3 regions of the Sphingobium sp. Cam5-1 genome follow, and region 3 is predicted to be linked to each of the others. Evidence: predicted binding sites of a transcription regulator. Region 3 holds the regulator's gene; each other region holds the start of a gene.
The links. Region 3 encodes LexA, which represses DNA repair genes until DNA is damaged. Its sites were predicted from a motif close to GTTCCNCNCTTGTTCT; they were not measured.
Positions count from the first base shown of each region.

Region 1: uvrA (excinuclease ABC subunit UvrA) is a predicted target of LexA. The motif match lies at 2,574-2,589, and genes of this name have one in related genera.
Region 2: IZV00_RS12360 (MmcB family DNA repair protein) is a predicted target of LexA. The motif match lies at 4,112-4,127, and genes of this name have one in related genera.

Region 1 is NZ_CP065138.1:315,323-325,516, forward strand. Features, by position in the region: gene uvrA (excinuclease ABC subunit UvrA) at 1-2,563, opposite strand, end outside; gene IZV00_RS01710 (UrcA family protein) at 3,046-3,411, shown strand; gene IZV00_RS01715 (hypothetical protein) at 3,666-3,896, shown strand; gene IZV00_RS01720 (hypothetical protein) at 4,004-4,252, shown strand; gene IZV00_RS01725 (winged helix-turn-helix domain-containing protein) at 4,296-4,661, shown strand; gene IZV00_RS01730 (hypothetical protein) at 4,896-5,126, shown strand; gene IZV00_RS01735 (hypothetical protein) at 5,291-5,839, shown strand; gene IZV00_RS01740 (hypothetical protein) at 5,945-6,316, opposite strand; gene IZV00_RS01745 (SDR family oxidoreductase) at 6,411-7,277, opposite strand; gene IZV00_RS01750 (hypothetical protein) at 7,349-8,215, opposite strand; gene IZV00_RS01755 (SLC13 family permease) at 8,319-9,629, shown strand; gene nhaA (Na+/H+ antiporter NhaA) at 9,607-10,194, opposite strand, start outside.
Region 2 is NZ_CP065138.1:2,472,700-2,482,893, reverse strand. Features, by position in the region: gene coaE (dephospho-CoA kinase) at 1-414, shown strand, start outside; gene dnaQ (DNA polymerase III subunit epsilon) at 449-1,141, shown strand; gene hpf (ribosome hibernation-promoting factor, HPF/YfiA family) at 1,222-1,827, shown strand; gene IZV00_RS12380 (PTS sugar transporter subunit IIA) at 1,966-2,433, shown strand; gene IZV00_RS12375 (PaaI family thioesterase) at 2,435-2,890, shown strand; gene IZV00_RS12370 (DUF1491 family protein) at 2,880-3,218, shown strand; gene IZV00_RS12365 (cell wall hydrolase) at 3,400-4,047, shown strand; gene IZV00_RS12360 (MmcB family DNA repair protein) at 4,157-4,648, shown strand; gene IZV00_RS12355 (hypothetical protein) at 4,673-4,906, opposite strand; gene IZV00_RS12350 (ankyrin repeat domain-containing protein) at 5,215-5,838, opposite strand; gene IZV00_RS12345 (SCO family protein) at 5,885-6,541, shown strand; gene IZV00_RS12340 (YcgN family cysteine cluster protein) at 6,546-6,971, shown strand; gene IZV00_RS12335 (M48 family metallopeptidase) at 6,952-7,662, shown strand; gene trhO (oxygen-dependent tRNA uridine(34) hydroxylase TrhO) at 7,659-8,474, opposite strand; gene pdeM (ligase-associated DNA damage response endonuclease PdeM) at 8,539-9,198, shown strand; gene IZV00_RS12320 (TonB-dependent receptor) at 9,385-10,194, shown strand, end outside.
Region 3 is NZ_CP065138.1:672,997-683,190, reverse strand. Features, by position in the region: gene IZV00_RS03390 (hypothetical protein) at 36-188, opposite strand; gene IZV00_RS03385 (IS1595 family transposase) at 329-1,213, shown strand; gene IZV00_RS03380 (hypothetical protein) at 1,435-2,091, shown strand; gene lexA (transcriptional repressor LexA) at 2,164-2,835, shown strand; gene IZV00_RS03370 (ComEC/Rec2 family competence protein) at 2,796-4,970, opposite strand; gene gltX (glutamate--tRNA ligase) at 5,007-6,470, shown strand; gene IZV00_RS03360 (citrate synthase) at 6,481-7,767, shown strand; gene IZV00_RS03355 (sensor histidine kinase) at 7,820-9,202, opposite strand; gene IZV00_RS03350 (DUF2336 domain-containing protein) at 9,202-10,194, opposite strand, start outside.

The DNA.
Region 1 (10,194 bases), 360 kb from region 3:
CCTTGAAGAATTCCACCGCGTCCTCGACGGTCATGTCGAGCACGTCGGCGATGCTGTGGCCCTTGAACTTCACCTCCAGCGTTTCGCGATTGTAGCGGGCGCCGTGGCAGACGTCGCAGGTGACATAGACGTCGGGGAGGAAGTGCATCTCTATCTTGAGCACGCCGTCGCCCTGGCAGGCTTCGCAGCGGCCGCCCTTGACGTTGAAGCTGAAGCGGCCGGGCTTGTAGCCGCGCGCCTGTGCTTCGGGGAGGCCCGCGAACCAGTCGCGGATGTTGGTGAAGGCGCCGGTATAGGTGGCCGGGTTGGAGCGGGGGGTGCGGCCGATGGGCGACTGGTCGATGTCGATCACCTTGTCGCAATGTTCAAGGCCGGTGACCTTGTCATGCGGGCCGGCGACGATGCGGGCGCCGTTGAGGGTGCGGGCGGACGCGGCGTAGAGGGTGTCGATGGTGAAGCTGGACTTGCCCGATCCTGACACGCCGGTGATGCAGGTGAAGGTGCCGAGCGGGATGCTGGCCGTCACACTTTGCAGGTTGTTGGCGCGGGCGTTGTGGACGGTGAGCTTCTTGCCATTGCCCTTGCGGCGCTTTGTGGGGACTTCGATGCGGCGGGTGCCGTTGAGGTAATCCGCGGTCAGGCTGTCGCGGTGGGCGAGCAGTTCGTTGAGCGTGCCCTGGGCGACGATGGTGCCGCCGTGGACGCCCGCGCCCGGTCCCATGTCGACGATATAGTCGGCCATGCGGATCGCGTCCTCGTCATGCTCCACGACGATGACGGTGTTGCCGAGGTCGCGCAGGCGCTTCAAGGTGACGAGCAGGCGGTCATTGTCGCGCTGGTGCAGGCCGATGCTGGGTTCGTCGAGGACGTAGAGGACGCCCGACAGGCCGCTGCCGATCTGTGACGCGAGGCGGATGCGCTGGGACTCGCCGCCCGACAGGGTGCCGCTGGTGCGGTCGAGGTTCAGATAGTCGAGGCCGACATTGTTGAGGAAGCCGAGGCGCTCGACGATTTCCTTGAGGATGGCCTTGGCGATCTGGTTCTGCTGGTCGGTGAGGTGCGCGGGGAGGGTGGAGAAGAAGCCGAGCGCGTCCACCACCGAGCGGCGGGTGGACATGGAGATGTCCTCGCCCGCGATCTTGACGGCGCGGGCTTCGGGTTTGAGGCGGGCGCCGTGGCAGGTCTCGCACGGCATGGCGGTTTGATATTTGCTGAGTTCCTCGCGCATCCAGGCGGAGTCGGTCTGGAGGAGGCGGCGGTTGAGGTTGCCGATGACGCCTTCGAAGGGTTTCTTGACCTCGTAGGATTTTTTGCCGTCTACGAAGCGCAGGGTGACGGGTTTGCCTGCGGTGCCGTGGAGGATGATGATTTTTACCTCCGGGGGGAGGTCTTTCCACGGGGTTTCCAGGTTGAAGCCGAACTCCTTGGCTAGGGAGCCCAGGACTTGCATATAGTAGGGGCTGGGCGGGTTGGACTTGGCCCAGGGGACGATCGCGCCCTTTTTGAGGGTTAGGTGCTCGTTGGGGACGACGAGTTCGGGGTCGAATTCCTGGCGTTCGCCGAGGCCGTCGCAGGCGGGGCAGGCGCCCTGGGGGGCGTTGAAGGAGAAGAGGCGGGGTTCGATCTCGGGGATGGTGAAGCCGGAGACGGGGCAGGCGAATTTTTCAGAGAAGACTATCCGGTTTTCCGGGATGCCGGCGTTTTTCATTTTTCCGGATGTTGGCGCTGGCCCACCCCCGGCCCAGTTCGGGGTGGACAGTCCCCCGGACTGTCCAGCCTGTGCCGGGGGCACAGGCGACCCCGAACTCGCCTGCGGGAGGGGGGATAAGTCCGCAACGGTGCCGTCCGCCAAATCCACATAGGCGAGGCCATCCGCCAGCTTTAGGGCTTGTTCGAAGCTGTCGGCCAGGCGGGTGCCCATGTCCGGATCGACTGCGAGGCGGTCGACGACGACTTCGATGTCATGCTTGTATTTCTTGTCGAGGGCGGGCGCGTCTTCGATCAGGTACATTTCGCCGTCGATGCGGACGCGGGTGTAGCCTGCCTTCTGCCACTCCAGCAGTTCCTTCTTATACTCGCCCTTGCGGCCGCGGACGACGGGGGCGAGGAGGTAGAAGCGGGTGCCTTGCGGAAGCTGCATCACGCGGTCGACCATCTGGCTGACGGTCTGGGCGCTGATCGGTTCTCCGGTCGCGGGGGAATAGGGGATGCCGACGCGCGCCCAGAGCAGGCGCATATAGTCGTAGATCTCAGTGACGGTGGCGACCGTGGAGCGCGGGTTGCGGCTGGTCGTCTTCTGCTCGATCGAGATGGCGGGGGAGAGGCCGTCAATATGCTCGACGTCCGGCTTCTGCATCATCTCAAGGAACTGGCGGGCATAGGCGGAGAGGCTCTCCACATAGCGGCGCTGACCCTCGGCATAGATGGTGTCGAAGGCGAGGGAGGATTTGCCCGAGCCGGACAGGCCGGTGATGACGATCAGGCTGTCGCGGGGGAGATCGACGTCCACGCCCTTAAGGTTGTGCTCACGCGCGCCGCGTACGGAAATGGTGGTCAGACTCATGGGGCGTGTTGTTCCAGATTTGTTCTTTGGGGGCAAGGGCGTTGCCGGGCTATTGGGCGCGGATATGGGATAGCAGGTGGCGGCTCGCAAGCGGCCTATGCTTTCCAGCGTGAGCAGGCGGTGGGTCGCCGAAAGATAGAGCGATATTAACCGATCAGGTGTATAAGGGTCGCGACGGGAAAGCTGCGGTGGTGGCGTCTCGACTTTTGGAAATATGTGAGATCCCGGATAGCCCGACAGCATCCCGGATACGCCCCCGGCCATCCCTTGCGCCGGGGGCGTTTTCATGTTCGGTCATTTTCGACGAGTGGTGTTTTACGCTACGATAACAAGGCTTTTTGGGATCGACAGAGGCCGCTGGCCTGTCTAGGTCTGCGCCGTGCCGGAAGGACTGACGGGTCCCAGCCTTCCCGACTCTATCGCGGACGAGGTCGCCTGAAGAGCGGCGAGTCCCAAGCAGTTCAATTGAGGGGGACCAATTCATGACATTTTTTATCAATCGCACCGGCGGCGCTTTGCTGGCGGCACTGTCTGCCACCGTGTTGATGGGCGCGGCGGCGCAGGCGAGCGTTATTCCGTTTGAATCCAACGGCCGTACGATCGATGTGCGCTATGACGATCTGGACCTGTCGAAGAAGTCGGGTCAGCAGGAATTGAACGCCCGCATCCGCCGTGCTGCGGTGAAGGTATGCCCCGGCCGCACGATGCAGGATCTGCGGTCCTGCCAGATCGCGGCGGTGGATCATGTCCGTGAGCCGGTCGCCATCGCGATTGCCAAGGCGCACGGTCAGGATGCGAGCCGCTTTGCCGAGGTGGGCAAGGATAAGGTGCCCGGCGCGGGGAAGTGAGGCTTTGCGTTTGAACGGGGAGGGGTAAGGCTCTTCATCCCTGGCGCTGCGCTGGCCCACCCCCTAACCCTTCAAACGAGTCACGTGCCTCGTTTGAACGCCTGCGGGAGGGGGAACGATGAGCGCTGACAGCGTGCCCCCGGGGTGACTGGAGTGTCGTGATTTTGACGGAGGATGCTTACTGGGAACCGGCTATCAGGACTGGCCGTTGATCCTGCGTGGCGCGAGACGTTCGCTGCGCCGAGGAGAGCAAGATGAGCGACAAGACCGATATTCGTCCCAACAGCCGTGAAGAAGCGCATGATGAGCGCCCAACCGATGCGCAGGACCATGCCGTTACCCCCGAGGAGCAGCTGGAGGAGGGGTTGATGGACAGCATGGACGCGTCCGATCCGCCATCGGCCACCAAGCCGGGCGATCATGGCGATCCGGTTCCTTCGTCCGGATTCCACGAAGAAGATGAGGATGAGAAGGCTGGGCGATAGACGGCGGCGATATTGGTGATATGATCCATGGGCGAGGCGAACCGGATCGGCGGTGGCCGGGCGGTTCGCCAAGCGTACGACGCTGCAAGGTGAGAGGAGCCTTATTGATGCCGACTTCCGCTACTCCCGCGATCGAACGCATTGCCCGGGTGCTGGCCGGACGCCAGCTGAGCCTGAATGGCGAGGGCGATGATCCCCATGCGGCGGGCGCGGTGGATGCGAGCTGGCAAAATTATCTGGATGATGCCTATGCCATCCTCCACACGCTGCGCGAGCCTGATGAGCAGATGGCGCAAGCGGGCGATGTTGCCGTGTGGCGCAGCATGATTGGCGCGGTGTTGGAACGGCGAGCCTGACGCAGCGATTGGCGGGGCGGTCGGCTCATGCCATAACTGGTGGATGAGCGGCCCTGCACTGAAGATCAAGATACAGCTTTATTGTGGCGACCAGATCGCCATGGGGCCGGGCAAGGCCGACCTGCTGGATGCGATCGCCAGCGAGGGGTCGATTTCGGCTGCCGGGCGGAAGCTGAAAATGAGCTATCGCCGGTGCTGGATGCTGGTGGATGTGATGAACCGATGCTGGTCTGCGCCGCTGGTGGCGACGTCCAGTGAGGGCGCGGTGCTGACGGATTTGGGGCTTAGCGTGCTTGCGCAATATCGCGGGCTGCAGAAGGCGGCGGCGAGTGCGGCGGGGCGGTCGCACTGGCCTGACCTAGCGCGGGAGTTGCGGGGCGACCCGCTGCCGGTTCAGGCGGACGAGTGAGGAGGATGCGTCGGCACCTGGGCATCGCGCAGGATGCCGGGTGTGGCGTTTGGCTGGTGGTTTAAGGCCTGCCCGTTGGGCGCGCCCGTCCGTGCCCCTTTTTTGGTTCACGCGGATACGCGGAGGGACTTGGCGTTAGCTTTGTGCTTGGATCGGGGCTTTGTTGGGCAGACGTGGCATCGGAATTGTGGCTGACTTTTTGCTGTTGCTCAGCGTCTCTGCGTCTCGCGTGATATGTTTCGCGCAGAGTATGCAGAAGGCGCAGAGTGGTTTTCGGCTTGGTTGTTAGTCGCGCGTGTACCCGATGTTCTTGGACCTGAAGATTATGTGTTCGCGCGGAACCTGTTCGACAAAGACTATATGCAGAATTTGACGTTGCAGGCGGGGAATAGCGGGCTGATCGTGGGTACGCCGAGCGAGCCGAGGACGATCGGGGTGACATTGCGGACGCATCTGGGGCGGTGAGGGGGCTTTGCTGCCCTCCTTTTATCGCTTTCATAAAAATTACATGTTGCGACGCACAAAGAAAAGTGATTCCCTGTAGTTGTCGGCAGAACCGGCGCTTAATCTTACAGTAACCATGTTGGGCGCATGTTCTGCTGATCGACTTGAAGTCGGAGGGCAAGAGCATGGGCACCAATGCAAGACCGGCTGACGGGGCAATCACCCTGGCTGAATTGCGCGAATTCGCCAGTTTCCCGTCTGCCACGCAGCGCTATATCCGCCGGTCGCTGGACATCGGCCTCCACCGCCGCGACGCCATGAAGCTATGGTCGCGCGACATGGTGGAGGAAGCGAGCATCCGCGCGCAGGCCCGCATTTACGGGCGGCTGGACGAGATCAAGGCGCGGGTGCCCGACGACAGCGGGCTGGACCAGATGGAGCCGTTCATGGCGCCTTTGGTGACGGTGTCGGCTTTCGATCTGGGGCAGGATCGGCTCAGCAGCTTTTCCGCCTATCGGTTTTTGTATGAACGGCTGTTGGGGGCGGGGGCGCGGCCTTGGTTGCCGGGAGCGTTCTGCGCGGCGGCGAGCTTGCCGCATCTGCATCCCGAGAAGCGCCGGGCTTTGTTGCAGTCGATCAGCGAGGCTGCGGCGACGGCGGTGGGGTGGTCTAACCGGGAGCCGACCTTCTACCCTGAGTGGGTGGAGAAGGTGGATATGAGCAAGGCGAACTGAGGTCCGGGCGCTCTTCCGGGTTCGCTCGCTTTGCTCGCGCCCACCCCTAACCCCTCCCGCTTGCGGGAGGGGGACGTCTGATTTTGGTCGGGTTTGATTGCTCTCTCAGGATGCCAGCCATTGCAGCGCCTGGCTTTCCTCGCTGAAGAATACCGCTGGCGTGTCTCGCATCAGCCGTTCCATCTGCAATTTGAGGAGGGCGGATTCGGGTAGCAGGACTCCATATTCGCTGATCTGGGCGGCATAGTTGGTGATGATCTTCATGAAGCTGTTCATGACTGTTTGGGATTGAACGGTGCATGCTTTCATATCGAGCAGGACGCGGTTGATCGGTGAGGGTCTGGCGGTCATGGCGGCGCGTTGCCGTAGCGCAGCGAGATAGCTGTCCACGGCATCGTCATCCCAAAAGCCTCGAAAGACGATTCGCAGCGTCCCGGGCTTGTGTCCTGTCACAAATTCAAAACGTTCCTCTGCCATCCGCTTCACTTGTCGGATGAAGGGGCGCTGCGCAACTGTCGTTTGGCTTAGGGTCCGTAGCGTCAAGTCGTGGGCAGCGATTTTTGTGAGCGGTTCATCCATTCACGACGGTGCCGCCATTGGGGTGGAGGACCTGGCCGGACATATAGCTGCTGTCTTCGCAGGCGAGGAACAGGAAGGCGGGGGCGACTTCATTGGGTTGGCCGGGGCGGCCCATGGGGGTGGATTCGCCGAAATGTTCGAGCTTTTCCGGGCTTGCGCCGCCGGAGGGGTTGAGCGGCGTCCAGATGGGGCCGGGGGCTACGGCGTTGACGCGGATGCCGTCTTTCACGAGATTTTCCGACAGGCTGCGGGTGAAGGCGGTGATGGCGCCCTTGGTGCTTGAATAGTCGAGCAGTTCCGATGAGCCTTGATACATGGTGACGCTGGTGCAGTTGACGATCGCCGCGCCTTTTTTGAGGTGCGGGCGGGCGGCCTGGGTCAGGAAGAACATGCCGAATATGTTGGTCTGGAAGGTGCGGCGCAGCTGTTCTTCGCTGATGTCGGTGATGTCCTGATCGGGATGCTGTTCGCCCGCATTGTTGACGAGGATGTCGAGGCGGCCGAAGCGATCGACCACCTGTTTGACGGCGTCGTCGCAGAAGGATTTTTCGCCAATGTCCCCGGCGATGGTGAGGGCCTGCTGGCCTTCGGCCTCGACGATCTGGGCGGTCTTCTTCGCGTCGTCATGTTCGCACAGGTAGAGGATGGCGACGTCGGCGCCTTCGCGGGCGTAGAGGGCGGCGACGGCGCGGCCAATGCCGCTGTCAGCGCCGGTGATGAGGGCGACTTTTCCCGCGAGGCGGCCGGAGCCCGGGTAGCGGGGTTCCCATTCGGGCTTGGGCTCCAGCTTGCTTTCGTGGCCGGGCAAGCCGTCTTCGTGGATCATTTCTTCATGATTGTCGGATGGGGTGTCGGGCATGGCGCATCTCCTTTTCCCGGCCAACACTTGGCGGAAGGGATGGTTCATGCGCTTGCGGCAAGGCGGGTCGTCTAGCCGCCCGTGCTGCGATTTTCCCAGATGGCGATGGGGGTGTCCGCACCCGGTATTTCCATGCGGACTTCGCGCAGGGTGACGGCGAGGACGCATACGGGACGCTGTTCGATCCCTAGCGGCTGGGCGCAGTGGACCGGGCCGTTTCCGGGCACGCGTTCAATGCGGCCGATGAGCCTGAGCCTCAGCCCGCGCGAGGGGGTGAAGTCTTCAGGGGCGAGGCGCAGCACTTTTTCGAAGGGACGGCCGTGGCGCCATAGGTCATTGCCGTCATTCTGGCCGAACTGGGCGAGGGCCAGGCTTTTGTCGGGCTTGGGCGTGGTTCCGTCCGGTTCGGGCGCGGTGGCTGTTGCAGGGGCGGGGCATTCGTCGCTGGTGGACCATGGCCGTTGCATCCAGAAACCCTCGGCATCATGGCCTTCCCCTTCGCTGGGGAGTCCGAAATCGGCGGCTTGCCACGAAATCGGCATGACATGGACGCGGAGCACGCCAGCCGCTTCATCATAGCGCCAGCGCATGGGGGTGGTGCTGTCCTTTTCCGCAGCGCCCGAGCAACCGAAGGGGAGGGCTATGTCGAACCGCTGACCCACGGCCCCGGCGATGTCATTCGGCAGCGGCTTGCCCGATGACAGGGCGTCGGCGGCGCGACGGGTGAGGTCGGCTATCTCTGCGCGGCCCCAGAGGCGCGGCAATTGCGGCTGGACCGGGAATGGCGGCGGGATGACGGCCGCCGGCGCGGGGGCAGGGGGCGGAGCCTTTGGCGCGGTGGCGCGGCCCAGCAGGAAACCGCCCGCGCCAATGGCGATGAAAGCGGCTAACCCCGCGGCTATGGCGAGCCGACTGGTCCTGGCACTGGGTTCACGCATAAGCCATTGATAGCAAAAATGGCTTCATCCTCCAGAGCATAAACATCTTTTTTCCCGCTTGCTGCGTTGACAGGGGCGGCGGCAGGCACGAGGCAGGGGGCGCATGACGATTGACCAAGTTCTGACGCTGCTGGTGCTGGCCGCCGTCGTCGCGGCGCTGATCTGGGACAAGGTGCGCGCCGATGTCGTCGCGCTGTCCGGGGCGGCGGTGCTGTTGATGACGGGCGTCGTGCGGCCCGTCAATGTGCAGGGCGCCTTTGCAAGTCCCGCGATCATCGCGCTCGCGTCGCTGTTCGTCATTGCCTATGCGCTGGAGCTGTCGGGCCTGCTCGACCGAGCGATCGCGATGGCGGTGGCGATGTGCAGGCGGATGGGCGCCACCGGCATGTGGCTGTTGTTGTCGATGATCGGCGCGGTGTCCTGCTTCCTCAATTCGACGCCGATCGTGGTGCTGGGCGCGCCGGTGGTGCGAGACGTCGCCAATGCGTTGGGCCTGTCTCCCAAGCGGTTCCTGATGCCACTGTCCTACATCACCATCCTGACCGGATGCTGCACGTTGATCGGCACGTCCACCAACCTGCTGGTGGATGACATGGCGAGCGTGGCGGGGCAGCCGCGCTTTGGCATTTTCGAGATTACGCCGGTGGGCGTGCCGATGGCGCTGGCAGGCGGGCTTTACCTGTTCCTGTTCAGCAAGAAGCTGCTGGGTGGCCGTCATGAGGCGGATGAGCGGGAGGGGGAAGCGCAGCCGATCGACGCGCTGCATGTGTATAGCGCGCAGGTGGGCGACCCGGCGGTGTTTGCCGAGCCACGGCCTTTGAAGCCCGCGAAGGCGGCGATTGCGCTGGGTGTTTTTGCGGCGGCGGTGGGGCTGGCGGCGATCGATGTCGCGCCGATCGCGGCGAGCGCCTTTGCCGGGGCCGTGGTGCTGATCCTGTTGCGGGTGATCAGCGCGGATGAGGCCTATAGCGGGCTGCGGCCGCAGATATTGATCCTGATCGCGGGCATGGTGGTGATCGGCATCGCGATGGAGCAGAGTGGCCTCGCGGCGGATGCATCGCGGATGCTGATCGGCAGTGTGCATGGGCTGAGCCCGCTGATCGCGCTGGTCGTGCTGTATCTGGTGACGATGGTGCTGACGGAGTTGCTGTCTAACGCGACAGTGGCGGTGCTGGTGACGCCGGTTGCGGTGGCGCTGGCCGATAGTCTGGCGGTCAGTCCCCGGCCGTTTCTGGTCGCGGTGATGATGGCGGCGAGCGCGGCCTTTGCGACGCCCTTTGGCTATCAGACCAATGTCATCGTCTATCAGATGGGCGGCTATCGCTACATGGATTTCGTGCGGGTGGGGTTGCCCTTGAACCTGATCACCTGCGTCGTCGCGGTGGCGGCGATCAGTATGTTCTTTCCGTTCTGATCAGGCCGGGCGCGAGCCGCAGGATAAGGAAACCGGCGGTGGCGGAGGCGAGAGAGCCTAGCAGGATGCCGAGCTTTGCTGCATCGCCTGTGTCCGGATGAGGTGCGAAGGCGAGGCCGCCGATGAAGAGGCTCATGGTGAAGCCGATGCCGCACAGGAGCGCAACGCCATAGACTTGCGTCCATGTGGAGTGGGCCGGGCGACTGGCCCAGCCGAGGCGGGACAGGAGCCAGATGGTGCCGAATATGCCGAGCTGCTTGCCTGCAAAAAGGCCGAGCGCGATGCCGAGCGGAACGGGCTGAGCGAGGTCGGATGGTGCGACCCCGCTTAAGGATACGCCCGCATTGGCGAAGCCGAACAGGGGGACGATGGCGTAGGCGACCCAGGGATGGAGGCCATGTTCCAGCCGGGACAAGGGCGAATGCTGGTCGTCGGGGGCGGCTGGGGTCTTTCGCAAGGGCATGGTCATTGCGACGGCGACCCCGGCCAGCGTGGCGTGGATGCCGGATTGCAGCACGCAGAACCAGACGAAGAGGCCGATCAGTATATAGGGCCAGAGGCTGTT
Region 2 (10,194 bases), 1.1 Mb from region 3:
GGTGTGGATCGGGGCAAGCTGGGCGCGGCGGTGTTTGGCCATCCGCAGGAACTGAAGGCGCTGGAGGCGATCGTCCATCCGGCGGTCAAGGAAGAGCGGAAGGCTTTCCTGCGCCGTCATCGCTCGCGCGCCTTTGTCGTGCTGGATATCCCCTTGCTGTTCGAAGGCCATATGGAGCGGACGCTGGCGGGAGTCATCGTGGTGACGGCGCCCGCCTGGAAGCAGCGTAGGCGCGTGTTGGCGCGCAAGGGCATGACGGCGGCGAAATTTCGTAGAATCCTGCACTTGCAGACGCCCGATGCTGAAAAACGGCGGCGGGCGGACTATATCATCCATACAGGCACCACATTTGCCGCCACACAGGCACAGGTGAGGCGCTTGGCGGCTTGCCTTGGATCAAAGACAGGTCGATAAGGAAAAGCCCGGCAGAGTCGGTGTGAAGAGGTCCATGCGCGAGATTATTTTCGACACCGAAACGACTGGATTTGACCCTGTATCGGGCGACCGGCTCGTGGAAATAGGTTGCATCGAACTCGTGAACCGGGTGCCTTCCGGCCGCACCTTCCATGCTTATTATAATCCCCAGCGGGCGATGCCCGCCGCCGCCGAGGCGATTCATGGGCTTTCGGACATATTCCTGAAGGACAAGCCGCTTTTCGCTCATGGGGTCGAGGATCTGCTGGCGTTCCTGGAGGATAGCCCTCTGGTCGCGCACAACGCGCGGTTCGATTTTGGCTTCCTCAACCATGAGTTGAAGCTGTGCGGCCTGCCCGAAGTCGGCATGCACCGGATGATCGATACCGTCGCAATCGCGCGGCAGATGCATCCGGGGGCCAAGCACAGCCTGGATGCGCTCTGCACACGCTATGGCATCGATCGCAGCCATCGGATCAAGCATGGCGCGTTGCTGGACGCTGAATTGTTGGCGCAGCTGTATATCGAACTGACTGGCGGCCGTCAGATCGGCCTCGGTCTTGCACAGGAGGAGGATAAAGACGCCATTCGGGTGGAACTTGCGAGCGGTATCGCGGTTCGCCCTGTTCGTCCCGCGCGGGTCTTCATGGCCAGCGCGATGGAGCTGGAGAGGCATGCAGCGTTTGTCGCGACGCTGGAAAAGCCGCTCTGGCTGGAGGAGGCTTGAAGGCTGGCTGACATACTGCCCTTCACGCTTCGCCCAACCGGACTGCCTCCTGCAGCCCGGCAAGAACAAGGAGAAGGCATATGGATATTCGTGTTTCCGGCCATCAGGTCGATACGGGCGACGCTCTGAAAGAGCATGTCGCGACCCGATTGGAGGCGATGGCCGAGAAATATTTTTCGCGCACGATTTCCGCCCAGGTCACGTTTCGGCCTGCACCCCACGGGGCGTTCCACTGCGATATCGTCTGCCATGTGATGACTGGCCTGATCCTGAAAGGCGCGGGCGAGGCGCAGGAGGCGCATCCGGCATTCGATCAGGCGGCAGAAAAGATCGAACGGCAGCTGCGGCGGTACATGCGCCGCCTGAAGGACCGCCATCCCCAAGCCATTGCGGCGGAGGCTCAGCGCGCCAATGGCTATGAGCTGAACGGCATGGATGGCGCGGGCTATACCATCTTTGCTTCGTCGCCGGAGGAGGAAGAACCGGCCGACGCGCCGCTGATCGTGGCGGAAACGCGGGTCGATATTCCTGAAGCCAGCGTGTCTGACGCAGTGATGATGCTGGACCTGCGCAACACCAATGCGCTGCTGTTCCTGAATGCTGGCACATCCGCCTATAACATGGTCTATCGCCGTCATGACGGGACGATCGGATGGGTGGAACCGCGGTTGGAAGCGCGCGCCTGACAGGTGCCTGACACCGGGTCCCGGCCCCGGGCTGCCATTGACCCAGAGCGGCAGGCAGCCTATGGGGCCGGGCTTTATATCCCCGGACAAGCGCGGTTTTTAAGGGGCAGCGCGCATGCCGGCTGTTCCAGGTTGGTCATGGTTCATTTCAACGACATCGTCGCGCCGCAGGCACTTGCAACAGACGTCTCGGCGAATGGCAAGAAGCCGCTGTTCCAGAAAATCGCGCAACTGGCCGCGTCCGCCTATGGTCTGGAGGCGAACGCGGTATCGGAAGCACTGTTCGAGCGCGAACGACTGGGATCGACCGGCTTTGGCGGCGGAGTCGCCATCCCGCATGCGAAGATTCCCGGCCTGGACCGGATGAGGGGCGTCGTCATCCTGCTCAATCCCCCGCTTGCCTTCGACGCGGTCGATGATGCGCCGGTCGACATCGTCTTCGCCTTGCTGTCGCCGGTCGATAGCGGGGCGGAACATTTGAAGACGCTCGCCCGCGTGTCGCGCTATCTGCGTGATGAGGGGCATGTCGCCCGGCTGCGCGGGGCGAAGTCAGCCGAGGCGCTGCACGCGCTGCTGGCCGGTGGCGAAGCGCGTGACGCCGCCTGAAATGGACGGCGCGCCGAGCGGCGAGGCGGCGCATTTCCGTGCGCTCGAGAATCTCTATCGTTCCGCGCCGATCAACCGGATGTTCCGGTCGGAGCTGACGATTCCCGAGGCGGGCCGGTCGATCATCGAGTTCGATGTCGATGAAGAACAGTTTCACGCGGCGGGCGCGGTTCATGGCACCGTCTATTTCAAGATGATGGACGATGCCGCCTTTTATGCTGCGAACAGCCTTGTCAGCGATCGTTTTCTGCTGACGACCGCCTTCAACCTGCTGTTCACCCGCCCGATCGGGCCGGGCCGGATCCGGGCCGAAGGGCGGTGGATCAGCGGCAAGCGGCGGGTGTTCGTCGCCGAAGCGAGCCTGATCGACATGGACGGCGAAGAGGTAGGCCGGGGAACGGGCACCTTCATGCGGTCGCAATTTCCGCTGTCTTCGCTGCCGGGCTATGCAGGCTGACCGGCTGACCAGCGCGATGCTGGTCGGCGTGCTGGTAAGGCGCGCGGCCGGGGCGGGGGGCTTTGCCACGGTGCTGGTCAAGGGCGACGAGATTAGTGGCGCAATCCTTATCGAAGCCGCTGAAAGGGGGCAGGCTATGGGCCTGTTCGAACGGGTTTCCGATTTTGCCGGTGGATATAGGTTGGAGCGTTGCGGACCCGCGCCGGAGGAGGGAAGTGATTCCCTCAATCAATATATAGCGAGGCGTCGGAGATCAGACCCCGATCTGTGGATCGTGGAACTCGATATCGCGGATGCGGAACGGTTCGCCGCTGAAACGATCTGTTGATCGTTGACTCTGAACGGATGGAAAGGCACTGGCCCCACCCAACGCTTAACGCGCAGGTTGCCAAATTCGCCCGTGGGGGGCGGGCGAGGTAAACACGCAGACGGGGGGCGGCCTGACGTCGATTATGTGATGGGGTTTTTCCCGACGTCTCTGGCCAAGAACCGCATGTTTCTGAGCTGTAATGAGTTTTCGTTTGAAGGCCGCGACTGCCGCGGCATTTGCCCTGACCGCCACCGTCGCGGTTACAGCGGCCGACATGTCGAGCGCTAGCGAAGTCGCTCCTTCGGTCGTCTCCCTTGCCGGGAATCAAGAGCTGAATGCAGCTCCGGCGGCTTCCAAGCCCGCTGTTATTTTTGCCGCGCCGCGCGAAGTCGCTCAGCCGCTGGCCAATCTTTCCAATAGCGCCGATGTGCGTGCCGACAATCTGTCCGCTCTGGTCGATGCGCAGGGCGAAGCCGAAAGCGTCGAAGGCGACATGAAATGTCTGGCTGGCGCGGTGTATTTCGAATCAAAGGGCGAGAGCCTGGAAGGCCAGCTGGCCGTTGCCCGCGTCATCATCAATCGCGTGAAGTCGGGCCGTTTCGCCAACAGCATGTGCGGCGTCGTCTATCAGCCTGGCCAGTTCAGCTTCGTCCGTGGCCGTGGCATGCCGACCATCCCGATGGCCAGCGAGAGCTGGCGTGAGGCTGTCGCGATCGCACAGATTGCGATTCAGGACAGTTGGAACAGCAAGGCCGAAGGCGCGCTGTTTTTCCATGCCCGTCGCGTGTCGCCGAGCTGGGGCAAGCGCCAGCTGGCCTCGATCGACAATCATATTTTCTATCGCTGATCCTCGGGTCGCACATCACAAGGACAGCGGGCCGGTTCAGGGAACTGAATCGGCCTTTTCTTTTGTTCCCTTCTTGTTCTAAGATAGGGGCATGAGTCCGGTTTCTTCCATGCCCACCCCTGATCGGCACTGCTCTCCCCTGACCGATGGCACGGCGCTGGCCGTGGCGCGTGGCACGCTGCGGCTGTTTTTTCGCCATGACATGAGCGGAATTTTGGAAGTGCCGCTGCCCAATGGGCGCCGCGCCGACATCATGGCGCTGGACAGCGCGGGGCGGATCAGCATCGTCGAGATCAAGTGCAGCCGCGCCGACCTGCTCGGTGACATGAAATGGCCGGATTATCTGGACTATTGCGATCGCTTTTTCTGGGCGGTGCCATCCGGCTTTGACCTGTCGCTGTTCGATAGCGAGGCTTTATGGCCAGCGCGCACGGGCCTGATCGTTGCGGATCAATATGATGCCGAATTACTGCGGCCTGCGCCGGTGGAACCGCTGGCGGCGGCACGGCGGAAAGCGGAGACACTGCGCTTTGCAAGGCGGGCGGCGCGGCGGCTGACCGCACTGGCCGATCCCGATCATGCCGCCGAGCTGGGATGGTGACATAAGGTTATCCACGATGAGGCGTCAGCGGGGGCGCGTACCCCAATATTCATCGGCCAGGAATCGGTGGAGCGCTGTCGATCCCTGCCGCGCTGCTGTCCGCGCCATGTGGCGGCGTATGTCATAGCTGCTGTTGGTGAGGCCGCTATGGAATGAATCCAGCGCCTTCTTCGTTTCATGCGGTGCATGCGTATAGGGTTGGAAGATATTGCCGAGGGCCTGTTCCCAAGCTTTCTCGATGTCGTTCTTGCGCTCCATAACCTGCCTCTCCGGGCTTGGGATGATAGAGAGGAGATGGGAAGGCGGAGGGCGTGAGACAAGGCGTGTCGGGCGAGGGGCTTAGAGTATCTTGCTTTTTAAATCACTCACCTCCGTTCGGGTTGTCCGAACGAGTCACTTGCCTCGTTCAGATGTCGAAGCCCTCCTCTTCCTAGAAAGAAGTAGAGCCGTTGGCTTCGCCGGCCTTCGGCTCGACAGGCTCAGAGCGAACGGGGTTAGGTAAGCCTGTTACAGGGCACGATTCTCTAAAACCGGCTCAATTGAATGGGGCTGGGAGAGATATGCTCTTAAAAAGTCGGTCCCTGCACCGGCCCCGAAGGCGCAGCCTTTGGCTTCGATGCTGCCAACGCCTCGACAATTCCGGAGGTGCGCGCGTCCCGTTCCGCATAGTCGCGCGCGGACATGCCAGCGATGGTGTCGCGCTTGTCCGCATTAGCCCCTTGAGCGACGAGCAGGCGGACGAGTCCGATGTCGCGCAGCTGCACCGCGCGGATCAGCGGAGTTTCGCCACTGCCGTTGGTCTTGTCGATCTGCGCCCCACCGGCGAGCAGGGTGCGGACCCCGTCCTCGAACCGGGCCTGCACCGCGTTCATGAGCGGCGTATTGCCACGATTGTCGGCAAGGTTGGGATTGGCGCCTTTGGCGAGCAGGAAGGAGAGCCATGTATTGTCACGACGGGCGATGACGAGGTGCAGCGCGGTTTCGCCGCTGGTGACGTCGCGGCTGTTGATGACGGTCGATCCGGGCTTCTGGATGAGGTCGGTGACCTTCTGCCCGTCGGCGTCCTTGACCGCCTTCAGGAAATTATAGGCGTCCGAAAATTGCGCTTGCGCCGCGACTGGCGAGAGCAATGTCAGCGCCAGAGCTGCTGCGCGCGCCGCGCCGATCCAAGCCGGAAAAGCCTTCATCATCGTCCTTAAGCCCCGTTGGCATTTGCAATAGCGCCCATAGCAGGGCATGGCTGGCGGCGCCATGAACAAAGCGATCCGATCCCTCATCCTGCCGCTCACCGCCCTGCTGGCCGCCTGCAATATGGGTGCTGGCGGCAACGCATCAAGCGAGATGGAAGGGACACGCGGGGATCTGGCCGGGGCGCGGATTGGGGCGCCTTTCATCCTGACCAATCAGGATGGGAAGAAGGTGCGCTGGGACGATCTCAAGGGCAAGTACCGGCTGGTCTATTTCGGCTACAGCTATTGCCCCGACGTCTGCCCGCTCGATTTGCAGCATATCATGCAGGGCTTTTCGCAGTTTGAGAAGGTGGATGCAAAGCGGGCGGCGAAGGTGCAGCCGATCTTCATCAGTGTCGATCCGGAGCGTGACACGCCTGCGGTTCTGAAGACCTATGTCGCGGCCTTTCACCCCAAGCTGATCGGCTTGACTGGCACGCCTGACGAGATCGCGAAGGTGGAGAAGGATTTCGTCGTCATCGCCAACAAGGAAAAGGCGGAAGGCGCCGGTGACTATCTGGTAAGCCATAGCCGCACGCCCTATCTTTTCGGCCCGGATGGCCAGCCTGTGGCATTGGTGCCGGTGGATGATCCGGGAACGGCGGACAAGCAGGAAGGCACTGCGGACGATGTGCGCGCCTTCCTGGAAAAATGGGTCAAGTGACGGTTTGAACTTCTGGGAAAAGCCCCTCGACAAGCTGGACCGCGCGGAGTGGGAAGCACTGTGCGACGGGTGCGGCAAATGCTGCCTGCACAAGGCGGAGGATGAGGATACCGGGCGCGTCTATCCGACCAACGTCGCCTGCCGATTGCTCGACCGGCATAGCGGACAGTGCAGCAATTACAGCGAACGGCGGCGCTTCGTGCCGGATTGCGTTCGGTTGACCCCGCAAAAGGTGAAGACGATCAGCTGGCTTCCGCGCACTTGTGCCTATCGGCTGCGGGGTGAGGGCAAGCCGTTGCCGTCCTGGCACTATCTGATCAGCGGCGACCGGGAAGCGGTGCATCGCGCCAAGGAGTCGGTGCGCGGCTGGACGATTGCCGAGGCGGACGCGGGCGACTGGGAAAATCATCTTGTCGACCGGGAACTCTGACAGCAGCATCACTATCGACGGCATTGCCGTTCCGGTTCGAATCCGCCGTTCAGCGCGGGCGAAGGCTTATCGCCTGTCACTGGATCATGCGCGCGGGGAGTTGCGGCTGTCGCTGCCGATGCGGGCCAATCTCAACCGGGCGCTGGGATGGGCGCAGGGGCATGAAGGCTGGGTCCGGTCGCAGATGGCGGCGCGACCTGCAATGGTGCGGTTGGAGGATGGGATTTGCTTTCCGCTGGAAGGGCGGGAAGTACGGATCTGCTGGATGGCGGATGCGTCGCGTACCGTGCGGATTGAGGGTGATCGGCTGATGCTGGGGGGCGTGCGCGAGTCGGTCGGGCCGCGTGTGCTGCGCTGGCTGAAGGCGCGGGCGAAAGCGGTGTTGGAAGAGGAGAGCCATGCGATGGCGGGCGATCATGACTTGATCGTGGCGTCGGTTGGCATTGGCGATCCGCGCAGTCGTTGGGCAAGTTGTGCGTCGAGCGGGGCGATCCGCTATAGCTGGCGCTTGATCCTGTGCCCGCCGCATGTTCGGCGGGCGACGGTTGCGCATGAACTCGCCCATTTGCTGCACATGGATCACAGTCCGGCATTCCACGCGGCCCATGCCCGGATATTGGGGGAGGACCCCAAGCCTGCCCGTGCCTGGTTGAGGGAGCATGGGGCGGGGCTGCACCGCTATGTTGTTTAGGGCGCCAGATCGCTCGCCGGGCACTCATGCGCGGCATCAGGTCGATGGGCGAGGCCGCAGTCGCGGCAGATGACATGATTGCCAGGGGCGAGGCCGTGGCCGACCGACACCCGTTCGTCGAAAACGTAGCAGTCGCCCTGCCAGCGGCTTTGTTCTTCCGGCATTTCCTCCAGATAGCGCAGAATGCCGCCGCGCAGGTGATAGACATGCTCAAAGCCGCGTGAGCGCACCAGCGCCGTCGATTTTTCGCAGCGGATACCGCCGGTGCAGAACATGGCGATGCGGGGTTCGCGGCCTTCCTCCCGCAGCTGCTCGGCGAAGCGGTCGAACCAGGCGGGGAATTCGCGGAAGGATCGGGTGCCGGGATCGATTGCGCGCTCAAAGCTGCCGACGGCGACCTCGTAAGCGTTGCGGGTGTCGATGACGATCGTGTCGGGATCGGCGATGAGCGCGTTCCATTCGGCGGGGTCGAGATAGCGCCCGGCTTGTGAGGCGGGGTCGAGATCGCCTGCGCCCAGGGTCACGATCTCCGCCTTCACTTTGACCTTCATGCGGGCGAAGGGGGCTTCGTCCGCCGTGGCGAATTTGACGTCCAGATCGGCGCAGCCCGGAAGGGTGCGGATATGGGAGAGGAGGGCGTCGATCGCCTGCTCGCTGCCCGCGACCGTGCCGTTGATACCTTCGCGCGCGAGGATCAGCGTGCCGCATGTGCCAAGTTGCGCGCAGAGATCGCGCAGCTGTGCCGCCAATGCTTCCGGATCGGGGAAGGCGGCGAAACGGTACAGCGCGGCGATGGTGAAGGGCGGAGCCATGGCGCGCCCATAGCCGCTTCAAACCGCTCTTGAAAGGGTTACAAAGAGCGCGCATAGGCGATCCATGGTTCCCTTTTCGTTCGCGGGTCACGAGTTTCTGGCTTTGCCTGAAGCGGCGCTGTTCTGGCCCGCGCGATCGGCGTTGCTGGTCGCGGATCTGCATTTTGAAAAGGCGAGCTGGTTCAGCCGATTTGGCCAGTTTCTGCCGCCGCATGACAGTCAGGCGACGCTGGACGTCATTGAAGCGCTGGTGGCGCGGACGGGCGCGCGGGCCGTCTGGTCGCTGGGTGACAGCTTTCACGATGCCGATGGGGCGGCGCGGTTGCCGTCCAAGGCGCGCGCGAGGCTGGAGGCGCTGACGGGGCGGCTCGACTGGCTCTGGATCACCGGCAATCATGATGCGGGCATGGATGCGACGCCGGGCGGGCGGCGCATGGTAGAGGCCGAGGTTGATGGCATCTGGCTTCGGCATGAGGCTGATCCGGTTGATCCGCGACCTGAGATTTCGGGGCATTTCCACCCCAAGCTGCGGCTGTCGGTGCGGGGGCGGCGGGTGTCGCGGCGCTGCTTCGTGGGATCATCGTCAAAGTTGATCCTGCCAGCGCTGGGCGCGCTTACCGGCGGGCTTGATGCAAGCCATGGAGAAATTCGCCGTGCGGTGGGTCCGGGCGCCATGGCGATGGTGCCGGTTGCGGACAGGATGCTGCGTTTTCCGCTTGGCTAGTCACGCTACGGAAACGGGGCGTTAAGCTGTTGCTGCTAAGCCACAGTGGCCTGTAATAAGGTCAAACGCCGGGCGCAAAAGGTTGGAAAGGCTGGCTTGCCTTGCCTTCGGCTTGCTGTGTCCGCATAATCGCACTCCTGAAGTCGACATGGGAAAATCATGCGCCGCAGGAGAGGAAAGGGTCTCATGAACAAGAAAAATCTCTGGCTATTGTCCGCTGGCATGATTGCGCTGGCCGGGTCGGTTTCCCATGCCCAGGCGCAGGAAGCGCAACCGCAGAACGGCGCGGCGGACGATGATGGCATCATCATCGTGACTGCGACGCGCCGCCCCAGCCCTCTGTCCGATGTGCCCATCGCGGTATCGGCTGTTTCCGCACAGGCAATGCAGAATAGCGGCGCGAGCGACATCCGCGCGCTCAACCAGCTGGCGCCGTCGCTGCTGGTGTCATCCACCGGATCGGAAGCGAATGCGTCCGCCCGTGTTCGCGGCATTGGCACGGTTGGCGACAATCCGGGCCTTGAAAGCTCGGTCGCGCTGTTCATCGATGGCGTCTACCGTTCCCGCACGGGTGCGGGGCTTAACGAACTTGGCGAGATCGAGCGGGTCGAAGTGCTGCGCGGACCGCAGGGTACGCTGTTCGGGCGCAACGCTTCGGCGGGTATGATCAACGTGATCAGCAAGGCGCCCGAATTCAAACTGGGCGGCAAGGCCGAGATAACCTACGGCAATTATGATTATTGGCGTCTGGCCGGGCGCATCACCGGACCTGTCTCCGACAAGCTGGCGCTAAGCCTGGATGGCGTGTGGTCGAAGCGGGACGGTTTTTACGACCTGGTGGATACCAGCGGCAACAAGGTTGGCGAAACCAACGATCGCGATCGCTATTTCGTGCGCGGACAGGCGCTGTTCGAGCCCAATGATGCGCTGTCGATCCGCTTGATCGGCGATTATACCAATCGTGACGAGAGCTGCTGCGGCGCGGCCTATATCGAA
Region 3 (10,194 bases):
AAGCGGCCCCTCCCCGTGATCTAACCGAACGTAGATCAGCGCTGCTGCTTGCTGTGATCGCTTTTGTCTTTGCGGCTTTCGCCCATTTGACCCTGGCGATTTTCCTGCTGCTGCTGACGCCCGCCCTGGCTTGAGCGGTCACCACCTTGCTGGCGGCGCTGTTTGTCCTGATCGTTCTGGTTGGCCATCTTACTCTCCTATTCACCCTCTTTGGGAAGGCCGCTATTGAACGGCCGTGACGCAGGTCCGTTCCTTTCGTTACGCTTGGCGCAACCTGCTTGGTTATTATCCCCTTGAAACAAGTAGGCGGATATGGCATATAATGGGCATGAGCAACAAAGCCCCTACGCTGCGCCAGTTCCAAGACCGCTTCCCGACCGAGGATAGCTGCCTCGATCACCTGATGCGCGTCCGCTACGGGGATCGCCACGATTGCGAGAAGTGCGGCAAGTCGGCCAATTTCTACCGCGTGAAGGGCCGTCGCTCCTACGCTTGCGAATATTGCGGCGCGCAGGTTTATCCGACTGCCGGAACGCCTTTTGATCGCACCCGCACCAGCCTGCGCGATTGGTTCTTCGTCATGTTCCAGTTCTGCGCCTCGCGGAACGGCGTTGCCGCCAAGGAAGTCGAGCGCCAACTAGGAGTGACCTACAAGACCGCTTGGCGCATGTGTCACATGATCCGCGAATATATGGGCCAGGTTGACGGCGACGATCCAGTGGGCGGCTTCGGCAAGATCGTGGAAGTCGATGAAACATACATCGGCGGGAAGGTTGAGAATAAGGGAACCGGCAACTACCGCGCCAACAAAACCATCGTGATCGGCATGCGTGAGCGCAACGGCGACGTTATCACCCGCGTGGTGCCGAACCGGAAGAAGGCCACGCTAGAGCCGCACGTGTTCGCCAATGTGAAGCCGCATAGCGAAATCCACACGGACGAACTGGTCAGCTACCGCGATCTGGGCGAGTTCAAGGGCTACTGGCACAAGACCGTGAACCACAGCGCGGAACAGTATGTTGGGCCAACCGGAACGACCGTGAACGGCATTGAAGGCTTTTGGGCGCAGCTAAAGCGCGGGATCAACGGCACCCATATTCATGTCAGCGAGAAGCATCTTCCGAAGTATCTCGCGGAGTTCGAGTTTCGTCACAATATGCGCGACGTTCCGCATCTGATGCTTGATCACCTGATGGTTTCTTTTTCCCGCTAACAGGCGCGTGGCCGTGGGCCATCGCGTCTAGCAGGCGGTCAAAGCGCTTATTTGGGTCCAATATACTTCTCCTCATTAATCTAACGCGCCAGATAGCGAATCCGACCCATCCCAAGACTCCCACGCCCCACAAAGTTGCTGCTATACCCCACCCCCATCGAGGGGGAATGTCTATGTGGAATTCGGCAGCGCTGCTTTCGGGAATAGCATGGTACTCATTGATGGCTACCGCAGTTTTCGGAGGTTTGGCGGTAATAACAGGGTTGGTCGGCGGTGTAGCCGCGACGAGATCAGCAGACATCAAAAGCGCCGAAGACGCCACGAAAATCGCAGAAGCGGATGCGCGCGCCGCAGATGCTAATGCACGGGCAGAAGAGGCGAAGGCCGATGCCGCCAAGGCGCACCAGCGAGCCGAAGAGGCTAGCGCAGAGGCCGAAAAAGTAAGAGAGCGCCTCCAAAAATCCCAGGAAATGCGGCAACTTACTAAGTCCCAGGCAGATGCAATGTTGCCTCTCCTAAAGTCTGATCTTTTCCAGAAAGAGCCTCTCCCATGGATTACGGTCGCCCATGTGCCGGATGCTGAGGCCCAAGCCTTCGCATACCAACTTTGCGACTTCTTCAAATCATGCGGCGTCCAGCAAGGGCCATTCGGCGAAGCGTTCCAAAAAGTGCCAAGCAAATCGGATTTAGCCTTTGCAGTTAAAACTAGCGAACCGACCCCAGAAAACCAGCCTTTCACTCGCCTTTCCCACGTCATGCAAGAGTCTGGAATTTCAATCGGTGTCATAGAGGACAAGGGTTTGAAGCCGAACGAGTTGACCATCATCGTACTCCGCAAACCAGAGGCGCGTGATAACTTACTTGTCGGAAAGGGATAATAACCACCTGCTTGACTTGCCTCCTTACGTTTCCTATGCGTTCTCCATCCGTTCCATGGAGGATAAGTCGGCATGCTGACGCCCAAGCAACAGGAATTGCTCAGCTTCATTCAAACTCGGCTCGATGAAGGCGGGGTTTCGCCTTCGTTCGAGGAGATGAAGGAAGCGCTCGATCTGCGGTCGAAATCCGGGATTCACCGGTTGATTAATGCGCTGGAAGAACGCGGGTTCATCCGTCGCCTGCCGAACCGGGCGCGCGCGCTGGAGGTTCTGAAACTTCCTGAAGCAATGCATCGCGCCCCCAAGGTCGCAGCGACACCCAAGCCGCAACTGTCGGCCAAGCCCCCGGTCGCAGCCAACGACGTGATCGACATTCCCCTTCACGGGCGGATTGCCGCAGGCGTTCCGATCGAAGCCATGGAAGGACAGAATATGCTGTCCGTTCCTGCCGCTCTACTGGGCGCCGGAGACCATTATGCTCTTGAGGTTTCTGGCGATTCGATGATCGACGCGGGCATCCTTGACGGCGACTTTGCACTGATCCAGCGCACTGAAGTCGCGCGCGAGGGGCAAATCGTGGTTGCACTGATCGAGGATAGCGAGGCGACGCTGAAATATTATCATCGCCAGGGGCCTAAGGTCAGGCTCGATCCTGCCAACAATGCTTATGAGCCGCAAATCTACGATTCGCAGCAGGTGCGCATTCAAGGAAAGCTGGCTGGTCTGCTCCGGCGGTACAACTGACCGGATCGGCGACGCGACGGTAAATAGGAAGGCCGGGCGACCCACGGATGTGCGTCGCCCGCTATTTTCCCGGTTCGCACGGTTCCTCCATCAAGATCGATCGCCAGCCCCCCGGTATGTGCCAACAGCCGCCGGTCGGCTTTCAGCCAGCGGGGCCGACACCATGGCGGCAGGCGGCGATCAGCGATAACGATGTCGGCACGCGCGCAATCGCGGGCCAGGCTGTCCTTGGGCACGACAACCCCGCTTCTCGTCACCAATAGCTGCCATATGCGCCCTCCTCCGGTTAGGGCCACCATGCACAAGTCCATGGAACAACGCGCCTCGGGCAAGTCTGCAAGAGCGCCCAGCGGACCTCCATAGCCTGCACTTTCCGCAATCATATCGCGGACATAATCTCCAGCCCGTTCGCGCAGAATAGCCATGCCACCGTCCTGCCCGCGAACGGCAACATGGCGCCCATCGGCTGTCACAAGAATGTCGGGTGGCGAACTCATCATGATGATGGCCATCCCCAGCGCCAAGGGGGCCAGTCCTACCCAGCGCCAAGCGCTTCGCCAAAGCAGACACCAAAGGCCGCCCAGCACGATGATCCCGAAAATCAGGTTGGACACGGAAGGCGCAGTGACGATCGCCCAAGGACTTGCCGCCACCCAATGCGCGATCAGCAGCAGCAGGTCGAGCGCGCGGCCCGTCAACCACCAGGCAGGAGCCCCAAGACCGGCAACATCCAACAGCAAGGCCAATGCCTCCAGCGGCATGACCACAAAGGTTGTCAGGGGAATAGCGACGAGATTTGCAAAAGCGCCTATCATCCCGGCCTTGTGAAAGTGGAACAACGCGATCGGCGCCAAAACCATTTCCACCGCAAAGCCGGAGAGAAGCAAGACGGCAAGGTGGCGACCCAGTCGCCGAAGCACTGACTCCTCACGGGATGCCGCGAACGCCCGAAAGCGGTGATGTTCGCCCAAGGCAACAATGGCGATAACTGCGGCGAAGCTCATCTGGAAGCTTGGCCCTGCCAGCGCCTCTGGCCATGCCAACAGAACCACCAGTGCACCGGCGGCTATCAGCCGCAAGGTGATGGCCTCACGCCCTAGCGCAAGCCCGCCCAGCACCAACAGTGCCGCGACGCAGGATCGAACCGTCGGCACTTCCGCACCCGTCAGCAAAGTATATCCCAGGCCCGCCAGCGCGCCACCGGCCGCAGCGATCAGCATCAACGGCCAGTCCAACGCCGCATGCCGACTAAGTGCCATGACCCGCATCAGCAGAAAAATGACTGCGCCGATAAGGGCGGTGACGTGCAGCCCGCTGATCGAGAGCAGATGGGCAAGGCCGCTGCGGCGCATCGCGTCGGCGTCCGCCTCGCTGATGGCGCCCTGATCCCCCGTCGCCAGCGCTGCGGCTATGCCCGCCCCGTCGCCATGCGCATTCTTCAATATATGCGCGAAAAGACGATTGCGCAGAGGCGGCGCCTCCGTTGATGGGCGTAGCACGACGATGGGCTTAAGCGCGCGTCCCGTTGCCCCGATCCCCTGAAAATAGGCTCGACGCGAAAAATCATAACTGCCGGGCAGGCTCGCTTCGGCAGGAGGCATCAACCGCGTGCGAAAGCGAATGATGGCGCCTTTGCCAACCCCTTCGGGTAGGTCCGCCGCTGCTATGTTCACCCGGATCAAGGAAGGCAGCGCAGGCATGTGGATCGGACGGATCGATACGCGACTCATCTGCTGCGCTGGCACCGTATCGGCTGACCTGACTTCGCCAGTCACTTCTACAAATGTCGCACGCGGCAATGGCGCCGTGCCGACGATCAGGGCTTTCCCCCATATTAACAGGCAACCTGACGCCGCGAGCAGACTGCCCAATATAATCGCGTGGCGTATCCGGCCGCCCTCCGGCAGCATCAATCCGCCACTCGCAATCGCAATCGCGCAACAGCAAAAAGACAACCATGTCAGCTGGTTAGGCAGAAAGAACCAAGCCGCGATGCCCAATCCAAGGCCCACCGGAACCCAAAGCGCAAGTTGCTCGCGCTCAGCCTCCAATGCCTGTTCGAGGCGCGCGAAAAGCTGATGGCCGCTGCGCCTTATTATCGGCGCAACGGACGTTTGTCGTGGCTCAAAAGCCATGCTAGGGGGCGTCGCGTTCATGAATGAGCAAGGCGGATGTCGGGGAATAAAACGGTGAGTGCAACGGGTTTGAACAAGCAGGTGGTAACCCGTTTCGCGCCATCGCCCACGGGATTTCTTCACATCGGCGGCGCGCGCACCGCGTTGTTCAACTGGTTATTCGCCCGACACCATGGCGGCAAGTTCCTGTTGCGCATCGAAGATACCGATCGCGCCCGTTCGACCGAGGACGCTGTCGCCGCAATCTTCGACGGCCTTGACTGGCTTGGCCTTGCAGGCGACGAGCCCGCCGTCTTTCAGTTTGAGCGATCGCAGCGGCACGCGGAGGTCGCTAACCAGTTGCTCGCGGCAGGCCATGCCTATCGCTGCTATGCGACCCCCGAAGAACTGGCTGAACTGCGCGAACAGCAGCGCGCCGCAAAGCAGCCGATGCGTTATGATGGCCGCTGGCGGGACAGTGATCCATCGGAAGCTCCGGCCAATGCGCCGTTCGTCATCCGGCTCAAGGCGCCGCGCGAAGGCGAGACGGTCATCGACGATGCGGTCCAGGGCCGGGTAGTTGTCCAGAATGCGGAACTGGATGACATGATCCTGCTCCGCTCCGACGGGACGCCAACCTATATGCTCGCCGTCGTTGTCGACGATAACGACATGGGTATCACACATGTGATCCGTGGCGACGATCACCTGAACAATGCGTTTCGTCAGCTCGGCATTATTAAGGCGATGGGCTGGGACGAGCCAGTCTATGCCCATATTCCTTTGATCCACGGATCGGACGGCGCAAAGCTATCGAAACGGCACGGCGCGCTGGGCGTCGATGCCTATCGCGACGAGATGGGCATGCTGCCCGAAGCCGTGCTCAATTATCTTCTGCGCCTCGGCTGGGGCTATGGCGACGAAGAGACCATATCGCGAGATCGCGCGATCGAGCTGTTCGACATAAGCGGCGTGGGCCGATCGCCCTCCCGCTTCGACATCAAGAAGCTCGAAAATCTCAATGCATTCTACCTGCGCGAGGCGGATGACCAGCGCCTGGCGGAACTGGTCCTGCCGCGCGTGACGCAACGGCTCGGCACGACCCCGTCGGTCGAGGCGATGGCGCTTCTTGCGCAAGCCATGCCTTCGCTCAAACCACGCGCGAAGACGCTTAACGAGATTGCCGAGGGCGCGGAGTTCCTGTTCAAGGCAAGCCCGCTGGATTTTGACGACAAGGCTATTGCTCTGCTAGACGACTCGGCGCGCGAGCTGCTTGGGAAAACCGCCGACGCTCTTGAATCCGTCCCCTCCTGGACGGTCGAAGCAATCGAGGAAGCGACCCGCCGCGTGGCAGAGGAAGTCGGATTGGGGCTGGGCAAAGTGGCTCAACCGCTACGCGCGGCGCTAACCGGTCGCACGGTTTCGCCGGGGATATTTGATGTCCTTTTCCTTCTCGGAAAAGACAGGAGCTTGGAGCGGCTCGCGGATGCCAGGCAGGCATCGCGCGCTGTTGGCAATTAAGGAGAACGAGATGTCGGACAATAATGCCACTTTGACAGTCGGCGGCGATACCAAGGATTATGGTATTCTGAGCGGTTCCGTCGGCCCCAAGGTTATCGACGTTCGCAAGCTCTACGCCAACACCGGCATGTTCACCTATGATCCGGGCTTCACTTCTACGGCCAGCTGTGATTCCGGCCTGACCTATATCGATGGTGACGCCGGCATCCTGCTGCATCGCGGCTACCCCATCGATCAGCTGGCAGAACAATCCAGCTTCATGGAAGTCAGCTACCTCCTGCTGAATGGCGAACTGCCTTCGAAGGCGGATCTGGAAGACTTCACCCGCACAATCACGCGCCACACCATGGTGCACGAACAGCTCACCACCTTCTATCGCGGTTTCCGCCGCGACGCACACCCCATGGCGATCATGTGCGGCGTGGTCGGCGCTCTGTCCGCATTCTACCATGACTCGACGGACATCAATGATCCGGAACAGCGCAAGATCGCGAGCCACCGCCTGATTGCCAAGATGCCGACGATCGCGGCCATGGCGTACAAATATTCGGTGGGACAGCCTTTCGTCTATCCCCGCAACGACCTCAGCTACACCGCCAATTTCCTGCGGATGACCTTCTCGGTCCCCGCCGAGGAATATGAGCCCGATCCGGTCATTGTGGACGCGATGGACAAGATCTTCATCCTGCATGCTGACCACGAGCAGAACGCATCGACGTCGACCGTCCGTCTCGCTGGCTCGTCGGGCGCCAATCCCTTCGCTTGCATCGCCGCTGGCATCGCTTGCCTCTGGGGTCCTGCCCATGGCGGCGCGAACGAAGCCGCGCTCAACATGCTACGCGAGATCGGCACGGTGGACCGCATTCCGGAATATATTGCCCGCGCCAAGAACAAGGATGATCCGTTCCGCCTGATGGGCTTTGGCCATCGCGTGTACAAGAACTACGATCCGCGCGCGACCGTCATGCAGAAGACGGCAAAGGACGTCCTCGCAAAGCTGGGCGTCAACGATCCTGTCTTTGACGTCGCCAAGGAACTGGAGCAGATCGCACTCAACGATCCTTACTTCATCGAAAAGAAGCTCTACCCGAATGTGGACTTCTATTCGGGCGTGATCCTGTCGGCGATCGGCTTCCCGACCGAAATGTTCACGGTGCTCTTCGCCCTCGCCCGCACGGTTGGCTGGGTCGCGCAGTGGAATGAAATGATTTCTGACCCAGCGCAGAAGATTGGCCGTCCGCGCCAGCTCTACACCGGCCCGGCAGAGCGCAACTATGTCCCGGTTAGCCAACGCTAATTGCGGCCAACCCGGAAAAAAGAACGGCGCCCAATCGGCGCCGTTTTTTATTCTAGCTGCTTGCCGGTAGCGTCAGCGTAAATCGCGCACCCCCACCAGGGGCATCGCCGATCTGAATGTCTCCACCCATGGCAAGCGCAAGTCGGCGAGAGATATAGAGGCCAAGACCGCTACCGCCAGGATCACTCCGACCGAGCCGTTCGAACTTTTGGAAGATGCGCTCCCGGCTGTCTTCCGGGACACCTGCTCCTTGATCCATGACAGCAATCCAGGCTCGTCCGTCATCGACACCCGTCTCTATCCGCACCTCGCTATCCTCGGGCGCATAGCGCACAGCGTTGCCGACGAGGTTCATCAGGATTTGCAGTGCGCGCCGGAACTCACCCGTCGCGACGGTCTTATGCTCCGCCTCTGGTGGGAAAAGTTTGATCTTGCGGCTCATCGCCTTGACCACGAACAGCCCTGCGGCCCGTCGTCCAATATCGGCCAGGTCCACGTCCTCGGTCGCCACGGTGAAGTCCAACCTGTCGATTGCCTGCAAGTCCGCCAGATCATCGATCAGCGCCATCAGGTGACGGCCCGCAGCCGCGATGTCGGAAGCATAACCCGCATAGTCCGGGCGCAGCGGCCCATCGAACTGCGCATTGATCGAATCCGCATTGGCGATGATCCGCCCCAGCGGCTGGCGCAGGGAACGATCGAGGCGCCGTCCAAACTCTGCCGGATATATGACGACGGCGGGCGCAGGCGGCACATGAGGGGCCAGAATCGCTCGATCCAATGGAAATGCCTTGCCCCGGTAACCGAGTAGCTGCCCCGCCAGATCGAACATCGGGAACCCCGAAAGCCGGAAGCATTGCTCAGGTTCGGCAATCAAGGTCGCGATCTGGTCACGGAAGGCGCGACGCTGCGCAAATCCGCGCAGAATGGCGAGGTCGCCCTCTTCATCCGGCCGCAGTTCAAAATAGCTGGTCAGACGACTACCGGGTATCGGGGGCTCCTGCGGCAAAGCACTTTCCAGCCCTGCCCCTTCCAACACCATCTGGAAGCGCAGCTGCGTGTCGATTTGCCAAGTCCAGCCTTCCGAGACGGCCGCAATATCTGCTTCACGGCGCATCATGTCGACAGGAGCAGTCGTCGCAGGCCGCTCATTCCATTCGATCACGGATATCTGCACGCCGTCGGCTTCTGGCTTTGCGCGCACCCACATGTCGATGTCGCCGCGCTCGGCCGCCGCCGTGACCGATCGTGAAACGGTAACAGAAAGGCGCGACGCAAGCCGCGCTAGCGCCGCCAATTGAGGAATAGCCAGCACCGCGCCAAGGTCGGAGCCTGCCTCACGCTGCAAGGCCAGCAAAGGCGCATCCGCGCTCAACAGCAATCCATTCGCCGCTACAGTCGCGCGGATAATGGCAGGATGCACCGGCATATTCATCAGACAGTGATCCGCCGCAGATGATCGATTTTCGCACGCAGTGCCCGAGGCGCGCGTAATGCGTTCACCAAACCGTCCGCCTGCGCCTCTGTCAACGCCTGATACCGCTCCGCCTCTACGATGATTGCAGCGTCCGTGAGAGAGGGCCGGACAGGCCGCAATGCAATCAACAGATGACGATAGTCGGCATCCGATCCCCCCAGTGATCGGCAAAGCGCGGCCAGTTCAGGGACCGGCCCCATCACCAATATGTCAGCCACATGCGCGCTATCCATGCGCAATCGCCGAGCCGCGAGGGACGCAAATAGCAGGAATCGCCGCTGGCCCAGAGCAGCGCCCAGCAATTCGGGCATGTCGGCACGTTCACCCAGGCGGCGCACCAACCTGTCTGCCGCTGCGATCGGGCTCCGGCTCTCGTCATGTTCAGCCAATAAGGCCCACCCAGCTTTTTCTACCGCGGGCAGGATTTCTCCAGCATCCAATAACGACGCCCGCTGAACGACAGCCATCAGGCACGCGGCGGCCGTCCATAGGAGTTCGGCATAATGTTCGGCAGGAATATCCGGCTGCATCGGCTCGTCTTCCCCGCCCAGCGTTAGCCAACGCCCCTCCGCCATGGCAAGGGCAGCCAGCGCTTCCGTCACGGCTGGATCATCGGTCGGAAAGATGATCTCTGCTTCTGTCTCGTCCAATCGATCATCGGGCTGACCAAATTGCCGCAGCAATAGCGTAACACCTGCACGCATCTGCATGTGAGAGAGCAAAGCCGGGCCGAGCAATGTTGGCTGAGCGCAAATGGTCGGCCAGCAGATCGCTTCGGGCTGTTGCGCGAGCAGGCTCGCCACGTCTGGCCGGTCAAGTGCGAATCGCAGGGCATGTTCGATGCCAGCGACGCAGCCGCCCAGATGGCGCCGCGTTTCGGCCATCAGCGCATCGTGACGTTCCCGCCCTTCATTGGGAAAGAAAAATGCCAGATCAATGGCATGACCTAC